2 regions of the Streptomyces viridosporus T7A genome follow, and region 2 is predicted to be linked to the other one. Evidence: riboswitches for the same ligand, from Rfam matches in the RefSeq annotation. Region 2 holds a riboswitch; the other holds the start of a gene.
What was found. A riboswitch is a leader RNA that binds a small molecule or an ion and turns the genes downstream of it on or off. The one in region 2 is predicted to bind S-adenosylmethionine.
Positions count from the first base shown of each region.

Region 1: it holds a riboswitch for S-adenosylmethionine, as region 2 does, so the genes downstream of both, CP969_RS11815 (aminotransferase class V-fold PLP-dependent enzyme) here and thrC (threonine synthase) in region 2, are expected to answer to the same signal.

Region 1 covers NZ_CP023700.1:2,511,270-2,521,602, reverse strand. Annotated here, with positions in the region: gene qcrC (cytochrome bc1 complex diheme cytochrome c subunit) at 1-145, shown strand, start outside; gene qcrA (cytochrome bc1 complex Rieske iron-sulfur subunit) at 142-1,200, shown strand; gene qcrB (cytochrome bc1 complex cytochrome b subunit) at 1,197-2,834, shown strand; gene trpD (anthranilate phosphoribosyltransferase) at 2,958-4,022, shown strand; SAM riboswitch class IV at 4,097-4,213, shown strand; gene CP969_RS11815 (aminotransferase class V-fold PLP-dependent enzyme) at 4,394-5,824, shown strand; gene CP969_RS11810 (glycerate kinase) at 5,779-6,984, opposite strand; gene CP969_RS11805 (SLC13 family permease) at 7,070-8,485, opposite strand; gene CP969_RS11800 (response regulator transcription factor) at 8,563-9,225, opposite strand; gene CP969_RS11795 (sensor histidine kinase) at 9,266-10,333, opposite strand, start outside.
Region 2 covers NZ_CP023700.1:3,944,764-3,955,096, reverse strand. Annotated here, with positions in the region: gene CP969_RS18200 (ROK family protein) at 1-694, opposite strand, end outside; gene CP969_RS18195 (extracellular solute-binding protein) at 809-2,116, shown strand; gene CP969_RS18190 (DUF3263 domain-containing protein) at 2,163-2,396, shown strand; gene otsB (trehalose-phosphatase) at 2,691-3,605, opposite strand; gene CP969_RS18180 (alpha,alpha-trehalose-phosphate synthase (UDP-forming)) at 3,671-5,095, opposite strand; gene CP969_RS18175 (hypothetical protein) at 5,242-5,928, shown strand; gene CP969_RS18170 (glucosyl-3-phosphoglycerate synthase) at 5,999-6,943, opposite strand; SAM riboswitch class I at 7,080-7,249, shown strand; gene thrC (threonine synthase) at 7,268-8,575, shown strand; gene CP969_RS18160 (MoaD/ThiS family protein) at 8,572-8,847, shown strand; gene CP969_RS18155 (cold-shock protein) at 9,278-9,481, shown strand; gene groL (chaperonin GroEL) at 9,817-10,333, shown strand, end outside.

The DNA of each region.
Region 1 (10,333 bases), 1.4 Mb from region 2:
TCAGACCGAGAGCCCGGGTGGCCTGTCGCTGGGCGGGCTGGGTCCGGTCAGTGAAGGCCTGTTCGGTTGGATCTTCGGTCTCGGCGGGATGATCCTCGTCGCTGTGTGGGTCGCCGCTCGGACCGCAAAGGCCAAGAAGTCATGAGTAGCCAAGACATTCCCGAAGAGAACCTGCCCGCAGTGCAGGACACCGCCCACGGTGCGCTGGGCGTCGCGGACGAGAAGAACCCGTTCGCCGACCCGGGGCTGCCGCCCCACGAGCACCGGGTCCAGGACATCGACGAGCGGGCCGCCAAGCGCTCCGAGCGCACGGTCGCCCTGCTGTTCACGGTGTCGATGCTGGCCACCATCGGCTTCATCGCCTCGTTCGTGGCGATCCCGGTCGACAAGATCGTCTACATCTTCCCGCTGGGTCACATCGGCGCGCTGAACCTCGCGCTCGGCGTGACGCTCGGCATCGCGCTGTTCGCCATCGGCGCGGGCGCGGTCCACTGGGCCCGCACCCTGATGTCCGACGAGGAACTGACCGACGAGCGGCACCCGATCGAGGCGCCGCCGGAGGTCCGGACCAAGGTCATGGACGACTTCCGGCAGGGCGCCAAGGAGTCGGCGATCGGCCGTCGCAAGCTGATCCGCAACACCATGTTCGGCGCGCTCACCCTGGTGCCGCTGTCCGGCGTCGTGCTGCTGCGCGACCTCGGCCCGCTGCCCGAGGACAAGCTGCGCCACACCGCCTGGTCGAGGGGCAAGCTGCTCATCAACCAGAACACCAACGAGCCGATGCGTCCCTCCGACATCATCACCGGCTCGCTCACGTTCGCGCAGCCCGAGGGGCTGGACCCGCACGACCACGGTTTCAACAACGAGATCGCCAAGGCCGCTCTGATGATCGTCCGCATCCAGCCGGACGACATCAAGGACAAGCGCTCGCTCGAGTGGTCGCACGAGGGCATCCTCGCGTACTCGAAGATCTGCACCCACGTCGGTTGCCCGATCTCCCTGTACGAGCAGCAGACGCACCACGCCCTGTGCCCTTGCCACCAGTCCACCTTCGACCTTTCCGACGGGGCCAAGGTCATCTTCGGTCCCGCCGGCCACGCCCTGCCGCAGCTGCGCATCGGCGTGAACGACGAGGGCTACCTCGAAGCGCTCGGTGACTTCGACGAGCCCGTCGGTCCTGCTTTCTGGGAGCGCGGATGAGTACCAACACCAGCACCGACTCCCGCTCTCGCGGGAAGGCCCCGGCCGGCGAACGCATCGCCGACTGGGCCGACGGCCGGCTCGGGATCTACTCCCTGGCCAAGGCCAACATGCGGAAGATCTTCCCGGACCACTGGTCCTTCATGCTGGGTGAGATCTGCCTCTACAGCTTCATCATCATCATCCTCACGGGTGTGTACCTGACGCTGTTCTTCCACCCCTCGATGAACGAGGTGGTGTACCACGGCAGCTACGTCCCGATGCAGGGGCAGCTGATGTCGCAGGCGTACGCCTCCACCCTGGACATCAGCTTCGACGTGCGCGGCGGTCTGCTCATCCGGCAGATCCACCACTGGGCGGCGGTCATCTTCCTGGCCGGCATGTTCGTGCACATGATGCGCGTCTTCTTCACCGGCGCGTTCCGCAAGCCACGCGAGATCAACTGGCTGTTCGGCTTCCTGCTGTTCGTGCTCGGCATGTTCACCGGTTTCACCGGTTACTCGCTGCCGGACGACCTGCTCTCCGGAACCGGTGTCCGCTTCACCCAGGGCGCGATCCTGTCCGTGCCGATCGTCGGCACGTACATCTCGATGTTCCTGTTCGGCGGGGAGTTCCCCGGCACCGACTTCGTGGCGCGGTTCTACTCGATCCACATCCTGCTGCTGCCGGGCATCATGCTGGGTCTGGTGGTCGCCCACCTGATCCTGGTCTTCTACCACAAGCACACGCAGTTCGCGGGTGCCGGACGGACCAACAAGAACGTCGTCGGCATGCCGCTGCTGCCGGTCTACATGGCCAAGGCGGGAGGCTTCTTCTTCCTGGTCTTCGGCTTCACCGCGCTGATCGCCGGCCTGGTGACCATCAACCCGATCTGGAACCTGGGCCCGTACCGCCCGGACTGGGTCTCCACGGGCGCCCAGCCCGACTGGTACATGGGCTTCGCCGAGGGCCTGGTCCGCGCCATGCCCGGCTGGGAGATCAACTTCTGGGGCCACACCCTGGTCCTGGGCGTCTTCATCCCGCTGGTGCTGTTCGGCCTCTTCCTCGCGGTCATCGCGCTCTACCCGTTCATCGAGTCCTGGATCACCGGGGACAAGCGCGAGCACCACATCCTGGACCGGCCGCGCAACGCCCCGACCCGTACGGGCTTCGGCGTCGCCTGGGTCACGGCGTACCTGATCATGCTGATCGGCGGTGGCAACGACATCGTCGCCACGCACTTCAACCTCTCGATCAACGCGGTCACCTGGTTCGTCCGCATCGGCTTCTTCGCCGGACCGGTCGTCGCGTTCATCATCACCAAGCGGATCTGCCTCGGCCTGCAGCGCCGGGACAAGGAGAAGGTGCTGCACGGCCGCGAGGCCGGCATCATCAAGCGCCTGCCGCACGGTGAGTTCATCGAGGTGCACGAGCCGCTCAGCCAGGAGCAGATGTACACCCTCACGGCGCACGAGCAGTACAAGCCGGTCGAGATCGGCCCGGAGGTCGACGAGAACGGCGTCAAGCGCAAGGTGAAGGGCACCGAGAAGCTGCGCGCCAAGCTCAGCAAGGCGTACTACGGCGAGGAGTCCCAGATTCCGAAGCCCACCGTCGAGGAGTACAAGGAGATCACGAGCGGCCACGGCCACCACTGATCGCTGCGCTCGCCACGCCACGGTCGAAGGGCCCCGTCCGGTGTTCGGACGGGGCCCTTCGCCCTGTCCGGGGCTGGATAGGGTGGTTGCGAAGGATTCTTCTACGACGATCAGGAGCGGCTGATGAGCGCTGTGACCCCCGCTGGAGGCGACACCGCGGCGGGCCGTTCCTGGCCCGCCCTGCTGAACGGTCTGCTGGACGGCCGGGACCTGTCCGCCGACGACACCGCCTGGGCGATGGACCTCATCATGCGCGGCGAGGCGACCGACGCGCAGATCGCCGGCTTCGCGGTGTCCCTGCGGGCCAAGGGCGAGACGGTGGAGGAGATCACCGGCTGCGTGCGGGCGATGTACGACCACGCCAAGGTGATCGAGGTGCCCGGGGCGACGGTCGACATCGTCGGCACCGGCGGGGACGGCGCCAAGACGGTGAACATCTCCACGATGTCCTCGATCGTCGTGGCCGGCACCGGCGCGAAGGTCGTCAAGCACGGCAACCGGGCGGCCTCCTCTGCGTCCGGTGCCTCCGACGTCCTGGAGAAGCTGGGCGTCAATCTGGAGCTGTCCCCGCAGCGGGTGGCCGAGGTCGCCGAGGAGGCCGGGATCACCTTCTGCTTCGCGGTGAAGTTCCACCCGGCGCTGCGCCACGTGGCCGCCGCCCGCGGGCAGCTCGGCATCCGCACGGTGTTCAACTTCCTCGGCCCGCTGGCCAACCCGGCGCGGGTCAAGGCCCAGGCGATCGGGGTCGCCGACCCCCGGATGGCGCCGATCATGGCGGGCGTCTTCGCCGGACGCGGCCACTCCTCGCTGGTGTTCCGCGGCGACGACGGCCTGGACGAGCTGACCACCACCGCCACCTCCCGGGTGTGGGTGGTGCGGGGTGGCGAGGTGACCGAGGAGACCTTCGACCCGCGGGACGTGGGGATCGAGCTGGTGCCGGTCGAGGCGCTGCGGGGCGCCGACGCCTCGTACAACGCCGAGGTCGCCCGGAGGGTGCTGGACGGCGAGGAGGGCCCGGTGCGGGACGCGGTGCTGCTGAACTCCGCGGCGGCGCTGGTGGCGCTGGAGCCGGGCGGCGGCACCCTCACGGAGCAGATCCGGGCCGGCATGGACCGGGCCGCCGAGTCCCTCGACTCGGGGGCCGCCAAGCGGGTCCTGGAACGCTGGGTCGCCGCCAGCAACGCCTGACTCCCCCCAGAAGATGTCCCGCGATCCGGAAACGGGTTGCGGGACGTCCGCCGTTTCCCGTACTTTCCCCTCCAGGTCATGAGCGACAGCCATGAGGCCCCGGCCGGCTGTCCGGCAACCCTCCGTCCGTGGCGGGGTGCCCCGGGTGAGGACCGGGCCGTGAGCAGCAGGGCTCACGGCAAGCGCGGACCCCTCGCACCCTTGGGAAGGGTGGGACCAGGGGTCCTGGTCGTTCGAGGGAGCCTTCCGTGAGCAAGCGAATGCGCTAGGGCCGCGAGCCCCGCCTCCGCACACCTCCGTCACCTTCACCCCGCGCCCGGGCCGTGCCCGCTCGCGCGGTGAGCCGGCCCTGCCTCCACGGGAGCCCCGCCATGTCCGTGTCCACCGTGTCCACCGTTGCCGCCGACCGGCCCGTCCGCGCGCCCCTGCCCGTTCTGGGGCGGGACGTCACCGTCCCGCTCGTCACCGGCGGGGAGGTCGTCCACGCCGCGCTCGACTACGCCGCCAGCGCCCCGGCGCTCCAGCGCGTCTGGGACGACGTCGCCGCGTACGCGCCCCACTACGGCAGCGTCCACCGAGGTGCCGGGCACCTCTCCCAGCTCTCCACCGACCTGTTCGAGGACGCCCGCCGGACCGTCGCCGAGTTCCTCGGCTGCCGCCTCGAAGGCGGCCCGGGCGAAGCCCGGCCCGGCGAGGGCGGCGGTGGGCGGCGGGAGGGGGACCAGGTCGTCTTCACCCGCTCCACCACCGACTCCCTCAACCTGCTCGCCGCCGCGCTCCCCGACGGCTGCGAGGTCTTCGTCTTCGAGACCGAGCACCACGCCGCCCTGCTGCCCTGGAGGAACGCGCGCGTCACCTGCCTCGACGCCCCGAGCAGCCCGCGGCAGGCCGTCGAGACCCTGGAGCGCGCCCTCGCCGACCGCCACCCCCACGGCCCCGCCCTGGTCTGCGTCACCGGCGCCTCCAACGTCACCGGCGAGCTGTGGCCGGTGCGCGAGCTGGCCGCCGCCGCCCACGCGCACGGCGCCCGGATCGTCCTGGACGCCGCCCAGCTGGCCCCGCACCGCCCGGTGAGCGTGCGCGAGCTGGACGTCGACTGGGTCGCCTTCTCCGGACACAAGCTGTACGCGCCCTTCGGCTCCGGTGTCCTGGCCGGCCGCGCCGACTGGCTGCGGCAGGCCGAGCCCTACCTCGCGGGCGGCGGCGCCAGCCGCAGGGTCACCCGGCGCGAGGACGGGACCGTGGACGTGGAGTGGCACGACGGCGCCGCCCGGCACGAGGCCGGCTCGCCCAACGTCATCGGTGTCCACGCCCTCGCCTCGGCCTGCAAGGCCCTCACCGAGGCCGGGTTCGACACCCTCGCGGCCCGCGAGGAGCAACTGATCCGCACGGTGCGCGACGGGCTCGCGGACCTGCCCGAGGTGCGGTTCCTGTCCCTGTTCGGGGACGACGCCCCGCGCGTCGGGGTGCTCTCCTTCGTCGTCGAGGGCTGGAACAGCTCCCACTTCGCCGCCGCGCTGTCCGCCGAGTACGGCATCGGCGTGCGCGACGGGCTGTTCTGCGCCCACCCGCTGGTGCGCAGGCTGCTCGGCGGCGACCCGCGGGACCGGGGCGAGTGCGGCGCCCCGGGGGCGGTGCCGGGGGAGAAGGCCCTCGGCGCCGTCCGGGTCAGCTTCGGGGTGGGTACGCCGGACGAGCACGTGGAGCGGTTCGTGCGGGCGGTCCGGGAACTCGTGCGGGACGGCGCGCGGTGGAGCTACCGCACGGTGGACGGGCGGTGCGTCCCCGACGCCTCCCGCTGAGCCGCCGCGGGCGCCGGCAGCCGGGTCCCGAGCACGATCATCCGCAGGGCGCGCTCGGTGGCGTCGGTGAGCAGTTCGGCGCCGCGGACCAGGGCCTCCGCCAGGGCCATCGGGGCGGGCAGGATGCCGTGGCAGGCGTCCACGCCCGGTACCTGGTGGGCGCCCTCGCCCAGGGTTCCCGCCAGCGCGAGCACCGGCCGCCCGTACAGCTTGGCGCGCCGGGCCACCTCCGCGGGCACCTTGCCGCGCGGGGTCTGGTGGTCCAGGGCGCCCTCGGCGGTGACGACCAGGTCGGCGCGGGCCAGCCGGGCGTCCAGGTCGAGGTGGTCCAGCAGGACGTCGAAGCGGGGCAGGAGACGCGCGCCGAGGGCGGCGAGACCGGCGCCGAGCCCGCCGGAGGCGCCCGTGCCGGGACCGTGGCGCAGATCGGTGCCCACGGCGGGGAGGTCGCGGGTCAGGACGCGCGCCCAGTTCTCCAGCCCCGCCGACAACTCCTCGACCTGCGCCGGGGTCGCCCCCTTCTGCGGACCGAACACCCGGGCCACGCCCCGCTCGCCGCACAGCACGTTGAAGGGGTTGCAGGCGACGAGGAGTTCCACGTCGTCCAGGCGGGGGTCGAGACCGGCCGGATCGATGCGCGCCAGCCGGATCAGCTCGCGACCGCCGTGCGGCAGCTCGAACCCGTCCGCGTCCAGCAACCGGGCGCCGAGGGCCTGCAGCGCGCCCGCGCCGCCGTCGGAGGTGCCCGAGTCGCCGCAGCCGACCAGGACGCGCCGCACCCCCTGGTCGAGCGCCGCGCGGATCAGCTCCCCGACGCCGTACGTGGTCGTGGCACCGGGGTCGCGCCGGGTGCGCGGGACCAGGGAGAGGCCCGCGACCGCCGCCATCTCCACCACCGCCGTGTCCCGGGGGCCGAGGAGCGCGAAGTGCGTGCCGACCGGCTCGCCGACCGGGCCGGTGGCGGCCAGGGAGACCAGCCGCCCGCCGGTCGCGGCGGCCAGCGCCGAGGCCGTGCCCTCGCCGCCGTCCACCAGCGGGATCCGGTCGACCTCCGCGTCCGGCAGGACCCGGCGGACCCCCGCCGTGATGGCGTCGGCGGCGGCCTCGGCGGACAGCGACTCCTTGAAGCCGCTGGGGGCTACGACGACACGGGTGAGCATGGGATCACTCCTAGCGGGACGGGAACCCCGACGGGCCGGGGCCTCGGTGGTTCGGAAACCTGGCGGCCGGAAGGGGCCGGAGGGGCTAGCGGGTCACGGGGACGCCGAGCAGCGGCCACACCACGACGGCGAACAGCAGGACCAGAGCGGCGGTCAGCGGGGCCAGCACGGCGGACAGCCGGAGCAGGTCGCGCGGGGTGTAGGTGGGGGTGCCCGGTATCTCGGCGAAGAGCGTCACCGGCTTCGCGGAGGCCGGCAGCGTGTGGCAGAAGCCCGCGGCGGCGGTGGAGGCCAGCGCCGCCGCGACCGGGTTCACCCCGGCGCCCGCGGCCGCCGCGACCACCAGCGGCACCAGCACCGAGGAACGGGCGGAGCGGGACTGCAGGACCAGGTGGGCGGCCGTGCTGACCGCGATCACGACGGCCAGGAACATCACAGGGGTGATCCCCGAGGGCAGCCCGCCGGTCAGCCACTGCGCCGCCCCCGACTCGGCCAGCGCCACCCCCATCGCCATCGTCGCCGCCATGAACAGCAGCAGCGACCAGGGCACCGTCTTCAGGGCGTCCTTCAGCCGTACGGTGCCCAGGGCCGGCGAGGCGGCGACGACCGCGCCGATCAGCGCGACCACGGCCGGCGGCACCCGGTGCAGCGGCTCGCTGCACCACAGGGCGACGACCGTGCCGAGCAGCAGCGCGCAGCGCTTCTCGGCCTGCGTCCACGGGCCGGTGACGGGGCGGTCGCTGTGCCGCTGGATCTCCTCGGCCGTGATGAGCACCGGCCCCTCGCGGTCCGCGCGCCGGGTGGTGGTCAGCAGGACGGCCTCGGCGGCGAGGTGCGAGGAGGCCACGGCCAGCGGCAGTCCGAGCAGCAGCCACTCGGTGAAGCCGACCCGCTCCCCGGTGGCCTCCCACAGCACCGACACGGTGATCAGGTGCGCGCCCGCGCCGATCAGGGTCGCCACCGCCGACAGCAGGATCACGGTCGGGAACAGCAGCGCCAGCATCACGACCAGCCGCCCGCGGCCGGCGAGGGCCCTCGCGAGGGCGAGGAACACCGGCAGGGCGAGCGCGGCCCGGCCCGAGGTGGCGGGCACCGCGAACGCCGTGACGACCAGGGCGGTCGTGGTCAGGTGCGTCAACTGCCGCACCGTGCGCGCCCCGCCGACCAGGAACGCCGCCGCCCGTCCCGCGAGCCCGGTCCGGGTCACCGCGGCCGCCAGCACGAACGCGCAGATCAGCAGCCACACCGTCGAGTCGCCCAGGGTGCCGAAGAGGGTGTCGCTGCTGATCACCCCGGTCACGGTCAGCGCGAGTCCGGCGCCCAGCGCGATGTACGTGTCGTCGATCGGCGTACCGACCCAGGCGCAGGTCGCCAGCGCGAACACGGCGAGGGTGAGCCGTGCGTCACCGCTCAGGCCGGGGAAGGTGCCGGGCACCGCGAGCAGCGCGCACAGCGACAGGGCCACGCACAGGGCGGCGGTCAGTCGGGGAGTCAGGGTCACGCCGTCCAGGGTCCGTCCGGGCCGTGAGCCGTCGATGAGCCGAAGATGAAGGAAACTTCACCGGCCGCCGGGGAGCCTCACGCGGGGAGCCGGTACCCCATCCCGCGGACCGTCTGCACCTTCTCCGCGCCGAGCTTCTTGCGCAGCGCCCGCACGTAGACGTCCACGATGTTGGAGCCGGGGTCGAAGTCGTAGCCCCAGACGTGGGACAGGATCTGCTCGCGGGAGAGTACCTGCCCCGGGTGCCTCAGGAACAGTTCCAGCAGCACGAACTCACGGGCCGTCAGGTCGACGGTGCGGTCCGCGGCCCGTGCCCGGCGGGTGCGCAGGTCCAGGGAGAGGTCGCCCGACTTCAGCACCGTCACCTCCGGCGCGCGGGCCGCCGTGCGCAGCCGCAGCCGCACCCGGGCGAGCAGTTCCTCGAAGCGGAACGGCTTGGTCATCCAGTCGTCGGCGCCGCCCTCCAGGCCGGCCACCGTGTCCCGGACCGAGTCCCGCGCGGTCAGCACGATCACCGGGGTGGTCACCCGGGACTCGCGCAGCTCGCGCAGCACGGTGAAGCCGTCCCGGTCGGGCAGCCCGATGTCCAGGACGACCAGGTCGAAACCGCCGGTCAGGGCGTACTCGTAGCCGGCCTCGCCGTCGGGGACGACGGTGGTGGTGAAGCCGTTGGCGCGCAGGCCCTTCTCCACGAAGGAGGCGATGCGCTCCTCGTCCTCGACGATCAGAATCCGGTTCACGCTTGTGCCTCTTCCACGGTGTTCACGGTGTTCACGGTGTTCACGGGGGATCCAGCGTCAGGACGAAGGTGGCGCCGCCGCCCTCGGTGTCGTCCAGGCGGACCCGGCCGCCGTGGCCCTCGGCGATCGCCTTGACGATCGACAGGCCGAGCCCGGCGCCCGAGCCGTGCGCGCCGCGCCGGGAGGTGCCGCGCCGGAAGCGTTCGAAGATCAGCTCCCGGTCCTGCGGCCGGACACCGGAGCCGGAGTCGGCGACGTACAGCTCGATCCGCGAGCCCTCGGCGCGGGACCCGATGCGGATGGTCTGGCCGGTGGTGGTGTGCTGCACCGCGTTCTGCGCCAGCTGCACCATCGCCTGGGTGATCCGCTGGGGGTCCAGCACCACCTCCCGGTCGGCCGTCCCGGCGAGCTGCCAGTCGCGTGCGCCCAGGGTGCGGGCCTTGACGAAGACGTCGGCGGTGAGTTCGGCGAGCTGCACCGGCTCCGGGGTGACGAAGTCGGGGCGTTCGGCCCTGGCGAGCAGCAGCAGGTCCTCCACGATGCGGCTCATCCGGTCCAGTTCGTCGGTGACCAGGCGGACGGTCTCCTCGCGTTCGGCGGGCTCCTCGCCCATCAGCTCCAGATGGCCGCGCACGATCGTGATCGGGGTGCGCAGTTCGTGCCCGGCGTCGTCGACGAACCGGCGCTGGGTGGCGAAGGCCCGCTCGAGGCGGTCGAGCATCGCGTTGAACGTCTCGGTGAGGGCGGCGATGTCGTCGCGTCCGCGCACCGGGAGGCGGCGGGTGAGGTCCTGCTCGGTGAGTTGCGCGGCGGCGGTGCGCACCAGGCGCACGGGCTGCAGGATCCGCCCGGCGACCACCCAGCCGATACCGGTGATCAGCAGCAGGGCGACCCCGGAGATGGCGAGCAGCACGCGGAACACCTCGTTCACGCGTGCCACCTCGTGCTCGGGGTGGAAGGCGACGACGAACGCGGCCTCGGGCGCGCCGCCGGGCCGGACCACGGACACCTTGGCCCAGCGGATCTCGCCCTCCGGCCGGCTCAGCACCCCGAAGGCGTCGGGCGAGCCGAAGATGCGGCGCCGGGCGTCGGCGTCCTGGTGCAGGGG
Region 2 (10,333 bases):
GATCCAGCAGGGTGAGCGCGGTGACCAGCCCGTCGGCCAGCGCGTCCACCGCCTCCTGCCACACCGCGCGGGCCCGGGCGTCCCCGGCCGCGACGGCCTCGGCGCAGTCGGCCGCGTCCGCACCGGGGTCGCCGCAGGCCGCCGCCCACGCCTCGCTCACCGCCGACGCGGACGCGAACCGTTCCAGGCAGCCGCGCTGACCGCACGGGCAGGGGGCGCCCCCGGGCCGTACGACGATGTGGCCGATCTCGCCCGCGAAGCCGTGCGCGCCCGCCTCCACCCGGCCGTCGATGCCGATGGCGCCCGCGATGCCGGTGCCCAGCGGCACGAACAGGAACCGGTCGGTGCCCCGGCCCGCTCCGATCCGGCCCTCGGCGAGCCCGCCGGCGCGCACGTCGTGGCCGAGGGCGACGGGGACGCCGAGCCGTTCGGTGAGCCGTGCGCGCAGCGGGACGTCGCGCCAGCCGAGGTTGGCCGAGTAGACGGCGACGCCCTCCGCCTCGTCGATGATCCCGGGGACGGCGACGCCGGCGGCGCGGGCGGGTTCGCCGTAGTGCTCGATGCCGTGGGCGCGCAGGTCGGCGGCGAAGTCGAGGATGTCCGCGACCACGGAGTCCGGGCCGCGTTCGCGGCCGGTGGACCGGCGGGCCCGGTGCAGCAGCGTGCCGTCCGCCCCGACCAGGGCGGCCTTCATCCCGGTGCCGCCCACGTCGAGGGCGATGACATGTCTCACGGGGACAGTGTGGCCCGGGGACCCGGGAGAGGTCTAGTCCACTTGCGTGGTGTAGACCTTGTTCCGATTATCGGAATGTTGTCGGACGGCGCGAGGCGCCGGTTTGGGGCGGGAAGAGTGCAGCGGCGGGTCAGGACAAGGGCGATCGCGGTGGTGTCCGCACTGGGACTGACGGGAGTCCTCGGCGGATGCGGCGGCGACGGTTCCTCCGACGTGACCCTGAGACTGGTCGCGGCCGACTACGGCAACAGCGCGGCCACCAGTTCCAAGAAGTACTGGGCCGACCTGGTCGAGCGCTACGAGGCCGACCACCCCGGCGTGAAGATCGACGTCCGCGTCCACTCCTGGACCGACGTCGACCGCAAGGTCAGGGAGATGGTCGACGCGGGCGACCCGCCGGACCTGGCGCAGATCGGCGCGTACGCCGACTACGCGGCCGACGACATGCTCTACAAGGCGGACGACCTGCTCTCCATCCCCGTGCAGGCGGACTTCCTCACCCAGCTCGCCACGGCGGGCCAGGTCAACGGCATCCAGTACGGCATGCCCTTCGCCTCCTCCACGCGCGTGCTGTTCTACAACAAGAAGCTGTTCGCCGAGGCCGACCTCACCCCGCCGACGACCTGGGACGAGCTCGCCGCGAACGCCGAGGTGCTCGATGCCGAGGGCGTGAAGTACCCCTACGCGCTGCCGCTGGGCAAGGAGGAGGCACAGGCCGAGACCATGCAGTGGCTGCTCAGCGGCGAGGGCGGCTACACCGACATGATGGGCACGTACGCCCTCGACTCCGCGGAGAACGTCGAGACGTTCAACTGGCTGAAGAACGAGCTGGTCGGCAAGGGCCTGACCGGCCCGGTCGCCCCCGGCAAGCTCGACCGGGCCGACGCGTTCGCCGCGTTCGCCGCCGGTGACGTCGGCATGCTCAACGGCCATCCCACGCTGATGGAGATGGCCGAGAAGAAGGGCGTGGACTTCGGCATGGTGCCGACGCCGACGGCCGACGGCGACAGCCGGCCCACGCTCGGCGTCGCCGACTGGATGATGGCCTTCAAGGAGAACGGCCACCGCGACGAGATCGGCGACTTCCTCGACTTCGTCTACAGCGAGAAGAACGTGCTCGACTTCTCCCGCGAGTACGACCTGCTGCCGGTCACCAACTCCGCGTCCCGGACGATGAGCGGGTCCGCGCGGGACAAGCACCTCAAGCCCTTCCTGGACCAGCTGCCGACCTCGGAGCACTACCCGGTCGGCACCACCTCCTGGGCGGCGGTCAGCGCGGAGATCAAGCGGCAGATCGGCAAGGCGGTCGCCCCGGGCGGCAGCCCGGCGGGCGTCCTGGGCGGGCTCCAGGCGACGGCCGTGCGGGCGGAGAGCGCGGAGTAGGCCCCGCGGGGCCCGGCTGTCGGTGCCGGGGGCTACCGTGCGGGGCATGGACGAGGAACGGCTGCAGCGGCGCGAACAGGACATCCTCGCGCTGGAGCGCCGTGGCTTTTCCGGCCCCGGCGCGAAGGAACGGGCGATACGCGAGGAACTGGGCCTGGCCCCGGTGCGCTACTACCAGCTCCTCAACGCCCTGCTCGACGACCCGCGCGCCCTGGCCCACGACCCGGTGACGGTCAACCGCCTGCGCCGCGTCCGGGAGGCCCGCCGCGCGCAGCGCTGACGGCGGGCCTTGCGGTGGCGCCCGGCCTTCCGGCGGCGCCCGGCGCTGACCCGCGGTCCGGCCACCGGGCCGGCCCCGGCGGCCCGCCTCCGGCGGTGCGTGCGCGCGGCGCCCGTCCGGCGGGCGCCCTTCCCGGCTTTCCCGACGCGGCCCGGGGCCGGCCGTCCCGCACGCCGCCCGTACCGGCCGTCCCGCTGCGGGCCGCGGCTCCGGGGGCCTGCCCGCAGCGGTCCACGTCCGGCGCCGGCCGGCCGTCCCTGCCCGGCCGGGCCGTGCCGGTCGGCCGGTGTCCGGTCAGCCGATGCGTGCCGCCAGGGTCCGGAGCAGTTGCACGACCCCCGCCGGACCGTCGACCACCAGGTCCGAGCGTTCCCTCAGCTCGGTGACCTCGTCGCTGCCGCTGCACACCAGCAGGCCGGGGACGCCGTCGGAGCGGAGCTTGTCGACGGTGGCGTAGGCGGGCAGGTCGCCCAGGTCGTCACCGGCGTACAGGACCGACCGGGCGCCGATCTCGCGGGCGTACTCCATCAGGGCGACGCCCTTGTCCATGCCGGGCGGACGCAGCTCCAGGACCATGCGGCCGGGCTCGACGATCAGGCCGTGCCGGGTGGCGAGGTCGGTCAGCGGCTCGCGCAGCGCCTCGAAGGCAGCCTGGGGGTCGGCGGCCCTGCGGGTGTGGACGGCCACCGCCCGGCCCTTCTCCTCGATCCAGGTGCCCTGCCACGCGCCGACCCGGTCGAGCAGCCCCGGCAGTTCCGCGCGGACGGCGGCGACACCGGGGTGCGGGGCGGGCGCGGTGACCGTGCCGGTCGCCGCGTCCCAGCGCTCGGCCCCGTAGTGGCCGAGGACGACCAGGTGCTCCAGACCGGGCACGCCCGCGAAGCCGCCGTGCCGCACGGCCACTCCGGGTGGCCGTCCGGTGACGACCGCGACGGCCGCCACCTTCGGGGCGAGCGCGGCGAGCGCGGGCACCGTGTCGGGGTGCGCGCGGGCCTGCTCCGGGTCGGGCACGATCGGCGCGAGCGTCCCGTCGAAGTCCAGGCCGATCAGCGCACTCTCCGGCCGCGCGAGAAGTGCCTCCAGCCCTTCCCGCCCGGCCCGGGTGGCAGGCGTCGGCAGGCCGTCGGCGGCACCGGGGTCCGTGGTGTCCGGGCCCGTGGCCTTCGGCTCCTGCGCGTGGGGGTCCGTGGAATCCGTATGGCTGCCCATGTCGCCAACCTATCCACGTCCCGGCGCCCGTACGCCTGTGTGACCGGCCATGTCGGCGATCCGGTTCAGCCGGACGCCGTCCCGTCCCGCAGCTCGTTCAGCTGGTCCAGGAACCACTGGGCCGGCGGCAGCGCGGTCGCCGCCGCGGCCAGGCGCTTGCTGCGCTCGGTCCGCTCCGCCGGACCCATGGTCAGGGCCTCGTGCAGGGCGCGCGCCGTGTCGACGACGTCGTACGGGTTGACGGTGATCGCGTCCTCGCCCAGCTCCTCGTGGGCGCCCGCCTCCCGCGACAGCACCAGCGCGCAGCCCGCGTCGGAGACGACCGGCATCTCCTTGGCGACCAGGTTCATGCCGTCGCGGACGGGGTTGACCAGGGCCACGTCCGCCAGCCGGTACGCGGCCAGCGAGCGCGCGAAGTCGTCCTTGACGTGCAGCGCGACCGGCCGCCAGCCCGGCGTCCCGTACCGCTCGTTGATCTCCGCGGCGACCCGCTGCACCTCGGCGGTGTAGTCGCGGTACACGGCGAGGTCCTGCCGGGAGGGGTAGGCGAAGGCGACGTGCACGACCCGCTCGCGCCACTCGGGGTGGTCCTCCAGCAGCTGCCGGTACGCCAGCAGACCGCGCACGATGTTCTTCGACAGCTCGGTCCGGTCGACCCGGACGATCGCTTTGCGCGCACCGCCGTCGGGAGCCGCGCCGATCTCCTCCCGCAGCGCGGCCATCCGTTCCTTCACGTCCGCCTCGTGGGACCGGGCGCGCAGGAAGTCCGCGTCGGCCCCCAGCCCGTGCACGCCGATCCGGGTGTCCCCGAGGCCGCCCACGAACCGCTCGCAGCACGCGGTGAACGCGTCCGCCCAGCGGTGGGTGAGGAAGCCCAGCCGGTCGGCGCCCAGCATCCCGCGCAGCACCTGCCCGGCGATGTCGTCGGGCAGCATCCGGAAGTACTCCGGCGGCGCCCACGGCGTGTGCGAGAAGTGGCCGATCCGCAGGTCGGGGCGGAGCTCGCGGAGCATCCCGGGGACCAGCGTCAGGTGGTAGTCCTGCACCAGCACCGCCGCCCCCGGCGCCGCCTCCTCGGCCAGCGCCTCGGCGAAGGCGCGGTTGTACGTCTCGTAGGACGCCCACTGCCGCCGGAACTCCGCGTCGAAGACCGGCTCCAGCGGGGTCTGGTACAGCATGTGGTGCACGAACCACAGCACCGAGTTGGCGATCCCGTTGTACGCGTCGGCGTGCACGTCCGCCGGGACGTCCAGCATCCGCACGCCGTCCTCGCCGACCCCGCGCCGCACGGCCTCGCGGTCGCCGTCGGACAGCGCCGAGCACACCCACAGCGCCCCCGCGTCCGGGCCGATCGCCGACAGTCCGGACACCAGCCCGCCGCCACCCCTTCTGGCCCGCAGCGAACCGTCCTCGTCCACCGTGTACGAAACGGGACCGCGATTCGACGCGACCAGCACCTGAGCACCCTGAGCAGCCTGCGTGGAAGCCATACGCCTCAACCTAGCCCGGTCCCGGAAGCCTCAAACGTCCCGGTGCGTCACCTCGGAGGCGATGTGGGCCACACCTCTTGTGCGGAAGCTGTGAACGACCTGAGGATGTGTGGTGCGCATTTCAACTTTTCGGGGGGGTGGGCGCCATGCGCATACGCATGCGCGGATCCGTCGGTGCGGCGGCGCTGGTCGGGGCCTTCGCACTGACCTTGGCCGGCTGCGGCGACGCGGACGGCGGCACGGAGGCGGACGGACGGCCCGCGGCGGTCACCGCCACGCCGGGCAGCGCCGGTTCCGCGCCCGAGGCGTCCCCCGAGGCGTCCCCCGAGGCGTCCGACGGCACCGGGAGCCCGACCGCCACCCCCACCCCGGCCCCGACGCCCGTCACGTTGCCGGACTTCACCGGCCGCAGCATCGGAACGGCCGTGCGCGCGGCCGAGAAGGCCGACGTCGACCACACCGTCCGGCTCCAGGGCACCGGACGGGCGGCCTCCACCTGGGCCGCGACGGAGAAGGTCTGCGAGCAGACCGACGGTTTCGACGGCGTGACGTTCACCGTCCCCCGGGACGGCCGCGACTGCGCCGGGCGCCTGCTGCACACCCCGAAGCCGACCCCGACCCCGAAGCCGGCGCGGACGGAGGGCCCCGGCGGCACGGGCACCGGCACGGGCGTCTGCGAGCTGACCAGTCCCGCGGGCAACTGCTACGCCGACGGCCAGTTCTGCGCCGCCGCGCACCGGGGCCTGAGCACCCACGGCCGCGGCGGCGAGTACCTGACGTGCGCTCAGGACTCCGCCGGCCGCTGGCGCTGGTCGGACGGCGTCCCCGGCTGACCCGGGACGTCCCCGGCCGACGCGGGACGTCCCCGGCCGACGCGGGACGTCCCCGGCCCCGGAGGGAGGGTCAGGCCACCCTCCGCGCCCGGTACTCCGCGATCTCCGCCATGGGCGGCCGTTCCTCGGTGTCCACCGAGTAGGTGCGGGGCTCGAAGGCGCCCCCGGCCCGCTCGAACTGGGTGAGCGCGGGGCGGACCAGATGGCCGCGGGCCAGCCGGAGCTGGGCGGTGCGGTAGATCGTGGCGGCCATGCGGCCGAGGGCCTGGCCGTCCTGGTGGCGGTGGAGGCGGACACCGACGTCGACCTGGGCGAGGGCGTCCAGGCCGACCAGGTGCAGGGCGTCGACCAGCATGCCGAGCTCCACGCCGTAGCCGACGGGGAAGGGCAGCCGTTCCAGCAGGGAGCGGCGGGCCGCGTACTCGCCGCCGAGGGGCTGCACGAAGCCGGCCAGCTGCGGCCAGTGCATGTTGAGCAGCGGGCGGGCCATCAGCTCCGTGACCCGGCCGCCCTGGCCGGCCGCCGTCCCGAGCGGGCGGTCGTACATGGCCTTGACCAGCTGCACGCCGGGTTCGGTGAGCAGCGGGCCGACGATGCCGGAGACGAAGTCGGAGGAGAACTCGCGCAGGTCGGCGTCGACGAAGCAGACGATGTCGCCGCGGGTGACGAGCAGGGAGCGCCACAGCACCTCGCCCTTGCCGGGCACGGCCGGGATGCGGGGCAGGATCGCGTCCCGGTGCACCACGGTCGCGCCCGCTGCCGCCGCCGCCTCGGCCGTGCGGTCGGTCGAGCCCGAGTCGACCACCACGACCTCGTCGACCAGGGGGGCCCGGAGCATCAGGTCGCGCCGGATGACCGCGACGATGTCGCCGACCGTGGCCTCCTCGTTGAGCGCGGGCAGCACCACGCTCACCGTCCGGCCCGTGGCGCGTTTGGCCGCCAGGACCTGGTGCAGCGGTCGGTCGGTCACGGACCAGGAGCGTTCGCTCAGCCAGCGCTCGACTTCTTCCAGCACGGTCGGCGGCTCCTCACTTCTGTGATCCATCTCGCGGTTCGGACGACTATCTCAAGGGTCCCGGACGTCGGTTACAGTCTTGAACAACGCAGGTGACCGCCGCATGCCGGGGTCACCGGTGTTCACAACCACATACAGCTCATCCAGAGGGGCAGAGGGACACGGCCCGATGAAGCCCCGGCAACCCTCCAGCCGGTTCTCGTGTCGATCGTTGTGCGCGCACAGCCGATCGCACCCGCGAGGCTCCCGGCTAGGGAAGGTGCCAAATCCGTCTCACGGCGAGATGCGTCGTGAGAAAGATGAGGAGAAAGGGCCTCGCCTCTCATGGCTGCGCAGACTGTCGCAAGCACCACCGATCCCGCCGCTTCTCCCGCCGGTGCCGCCTCCGTCGACCTGGGTCCCGCCGCCGCGCTCTCCTGCCGCGAATGCGGTCACCGCGTGCCGCTCGGCCCGGTCTTCGCCTGCGAGGAGTGTTTCGGCCCGCTGGAGGTCGCCTACGACTTCTCGGCCCTCGACACCGAGGAACTCCGCAAGAGGATCGAAGCGGGCCCCACGAACATCTGGCGCTACGCGCCGCTGCTGCCCGTCCCGGCGGACGTGGCGACCAAGCCGAACCTCAACCCCGGCTGGACCGCGCTGGTCAAGGCCGACAACCTCGCCCGTGAACTCGGCGTCACCGGCGGCCTGTACGTCAAGGACGACTCCGGCAACCCGACGCACTCCTTCAAGGACCGCGTCGTCGCCCAGGCCCTGGAGGCCGCCCGCGCCTTCGGCTTCACCACCCTGTCCTGCTCCTCCACCGGCAACCTGGCCGGCGCCGTCGGCGCCGCCGCCGCGCGGGCCGGCTTCCGCTCCTGCGTGTTCATCCCGCACGACCTGGAGCAGGGCAAGGTCGTCATGGCCGCCGTCTACGGCGGAGAGCTCGTCGGCATCGAGGGCAACTACGACGACGTGAACCGCTTCTGCTCCGAGCTGATCGGCGACCCGGTCGGCGAGGGCTGGGGCTTCGTCAACGTCAACCTGCGGCCGTACTACGCGGAGGGCTCCAAGACCCTGGCGTACGAGATCTGCGAGCAGCTCGGCTGGCGGCTGCCCGACCAGATCGTCGTCCCCATCGCCTCCGGCTCGCAGCTCACGAAGATCGACAAGGGTCTGCGGGAGCTGATCGAGCTCGGGCTGGTCGAGGACCGGCCGTACAAGATCTTCGGTGCGCAGGCCGAGGGCTGCTCGCCGGTGTCGGCCGCCTACAAGGCGGGCCACGAGGTCGTGCGCCCGCAGAAGCCGAACACCATCGCCAAGTCGCTCGCCATCGGCAACCCCGCCGACGGCCCGTACGTCCTGGACATCGCACGCCGCACGGGCGGCGCGGTGGAGGACGTGACGGACGAGCAGGTCGTGGACGCCATCAAGCTGCTCGCCCGCACCGAGGGCATCTTCGCCGAGACGGCGGGCGGGGTGACGGTCGGCGTGACGAGGAAGCTCATCGACGACGGCGTGCTCGACCCGGCCCTGACCACCGTCGTGCTCAACACCGGCGACGGTCTGAAGACGCTGGACGCGGTGGCCGGCACCGGGCTCACCGCAACCATCCGCCCCCACCTGGAGTCGTTCCGAGAGGCAGGCCTCGCATGAGCGTGACCGTTCGCATCCCGACCATCCTGCGCACCTACACCGGCGGCCGGACCGAGGTGAGCGCCGAGGGCGCGACCCTCGCCGAGGTCATCGAGGACCTGGAGAAGAACCACACCGGGATCGCCGCCCGGGTCCTGGACGACCAGGGCAAGCTGCGCCGCTTCGTCAACGTCTACGTCAACGACGACGACGTGCGCTTCGAGCAGGGCCTCGGGACTCCCACTCCGGACGGCGCGGGCGTCTCCATCATTCCGGCGGTCGCCGGCGGCTGATCATTACCGTCGGTAATTCCGGTTACCGAGCGTTCATCGCACGGCCCCCTCCGTGAGAGATGCGGAGGGGGTCATTCCATGGGGTTGAGCACGGTAGAGTTGGGGAACGCGCCCCCGATCCTTCGATCGGAAGCCTTTGATTTCTGCCGTGCGCCCGACTGGAAGTAGCCAAAGTGCGGGCCCCTTTTGCGGCATTCGCCCCCTATGTATGGCCCGACTTGCCCTGTAATCAGGTGAATTCTCGCCACATTCCGGGCCGGGGGCGTCCAGATTTCTCGTCCGATTGACCTGTTGCAGACGGCAGTTGGGCAGATACATTCAGCCGCGGTCGACGCGTTCCGGCGCACGCCCCCAACCGTTGGGGGGTGAGGTCTGACCCGGGTTCGCGAAGTGCGGATCTGTGCAAGGGCCAGTAATAGGGGAGTTAGGCATGGCTCAGGGCACCGTCAAGTGGTTCAACGCGGAGAAGGGGTACGGCTTCATCGCGGTCGACGGTGGTGCGGATGTTTTCGTCCACTACAGCGCGATCCAGATGGACGGCTACCGCACCCTGGAAGAGGGCCAGCGGGTCGAGTTCGAGATCTCGCAGGGCCAGAAAGGCCCGCAGGCCGACATGGTTCGCGTCACCGCCTGAACGCGCTACCAGCCGCAAGAATCTTCTGCTGACGAAGGGCCCGTGCCTCCCGGGGCGCGGGCCCTTCGCCGTGCCCCGGGGCGGGGAGCGCGCGGCGCGTCCGTGTTCGCGGGCGGCTGAGCGCACCCCCCGATCGCCGGAGGCGCTTGCACTCGACAGGGGCGAGTGCTAATCATTGCGTTAGCACTCTGAAGGTGAGAGTGACAACGTAAGGACCGGGTCGGTGAGGCCCGCAGGCCGGGTGGGGCAAGGAACCACGAGGCCGGCGAGCCGTCCGTCGCGGGCGCGGGCGCGGTCCGAAGGAATCACCCCCAGTCCTGGAGGGACCACTTCACATGGCCAAGATCATCGCGTTCGACGAGGAGGCGCGGCGCGGCCTCGAGCGCGGCATGAACCAGCTCGCGGACGCCGTCAAGGTGACGCTCGGCCCCAAGGGCCGCAACGTCGTCCTCGAGAAGAAGTGGGGCGCCCCCACGATCACCAACGATGGTGTCTCCATCGCCAAGGAGATCGAGCTCGAGGACCCGTACGAGAAGATCGGCGCCGAGCTGGTCAAGGAAGTCGCCAAGAAGACGGACGACGTCGCCGGTGACGGTACGACCACCGCGACCGTCCTCGCCCAGGCCCTGGTCAAGGAAGGCCTGCGCAACGTGGCCGCCGGCGCCAACCCGATGGCCCTGAAGCGCGGCATCGAGAAGGCCGTCGAGGCCGTTTCCGCCGCCCTGCTCGAGCAGGCGAAGGACGTCGAGACCAAGGAGCAGATCGCCTCCACGGCCTCCATCTCCGCCGCCGACACCCAGATCGGCGAGCTCATCGCCGAGGCCATGGACAAGGTCGGCAAGGAAGGCGTCA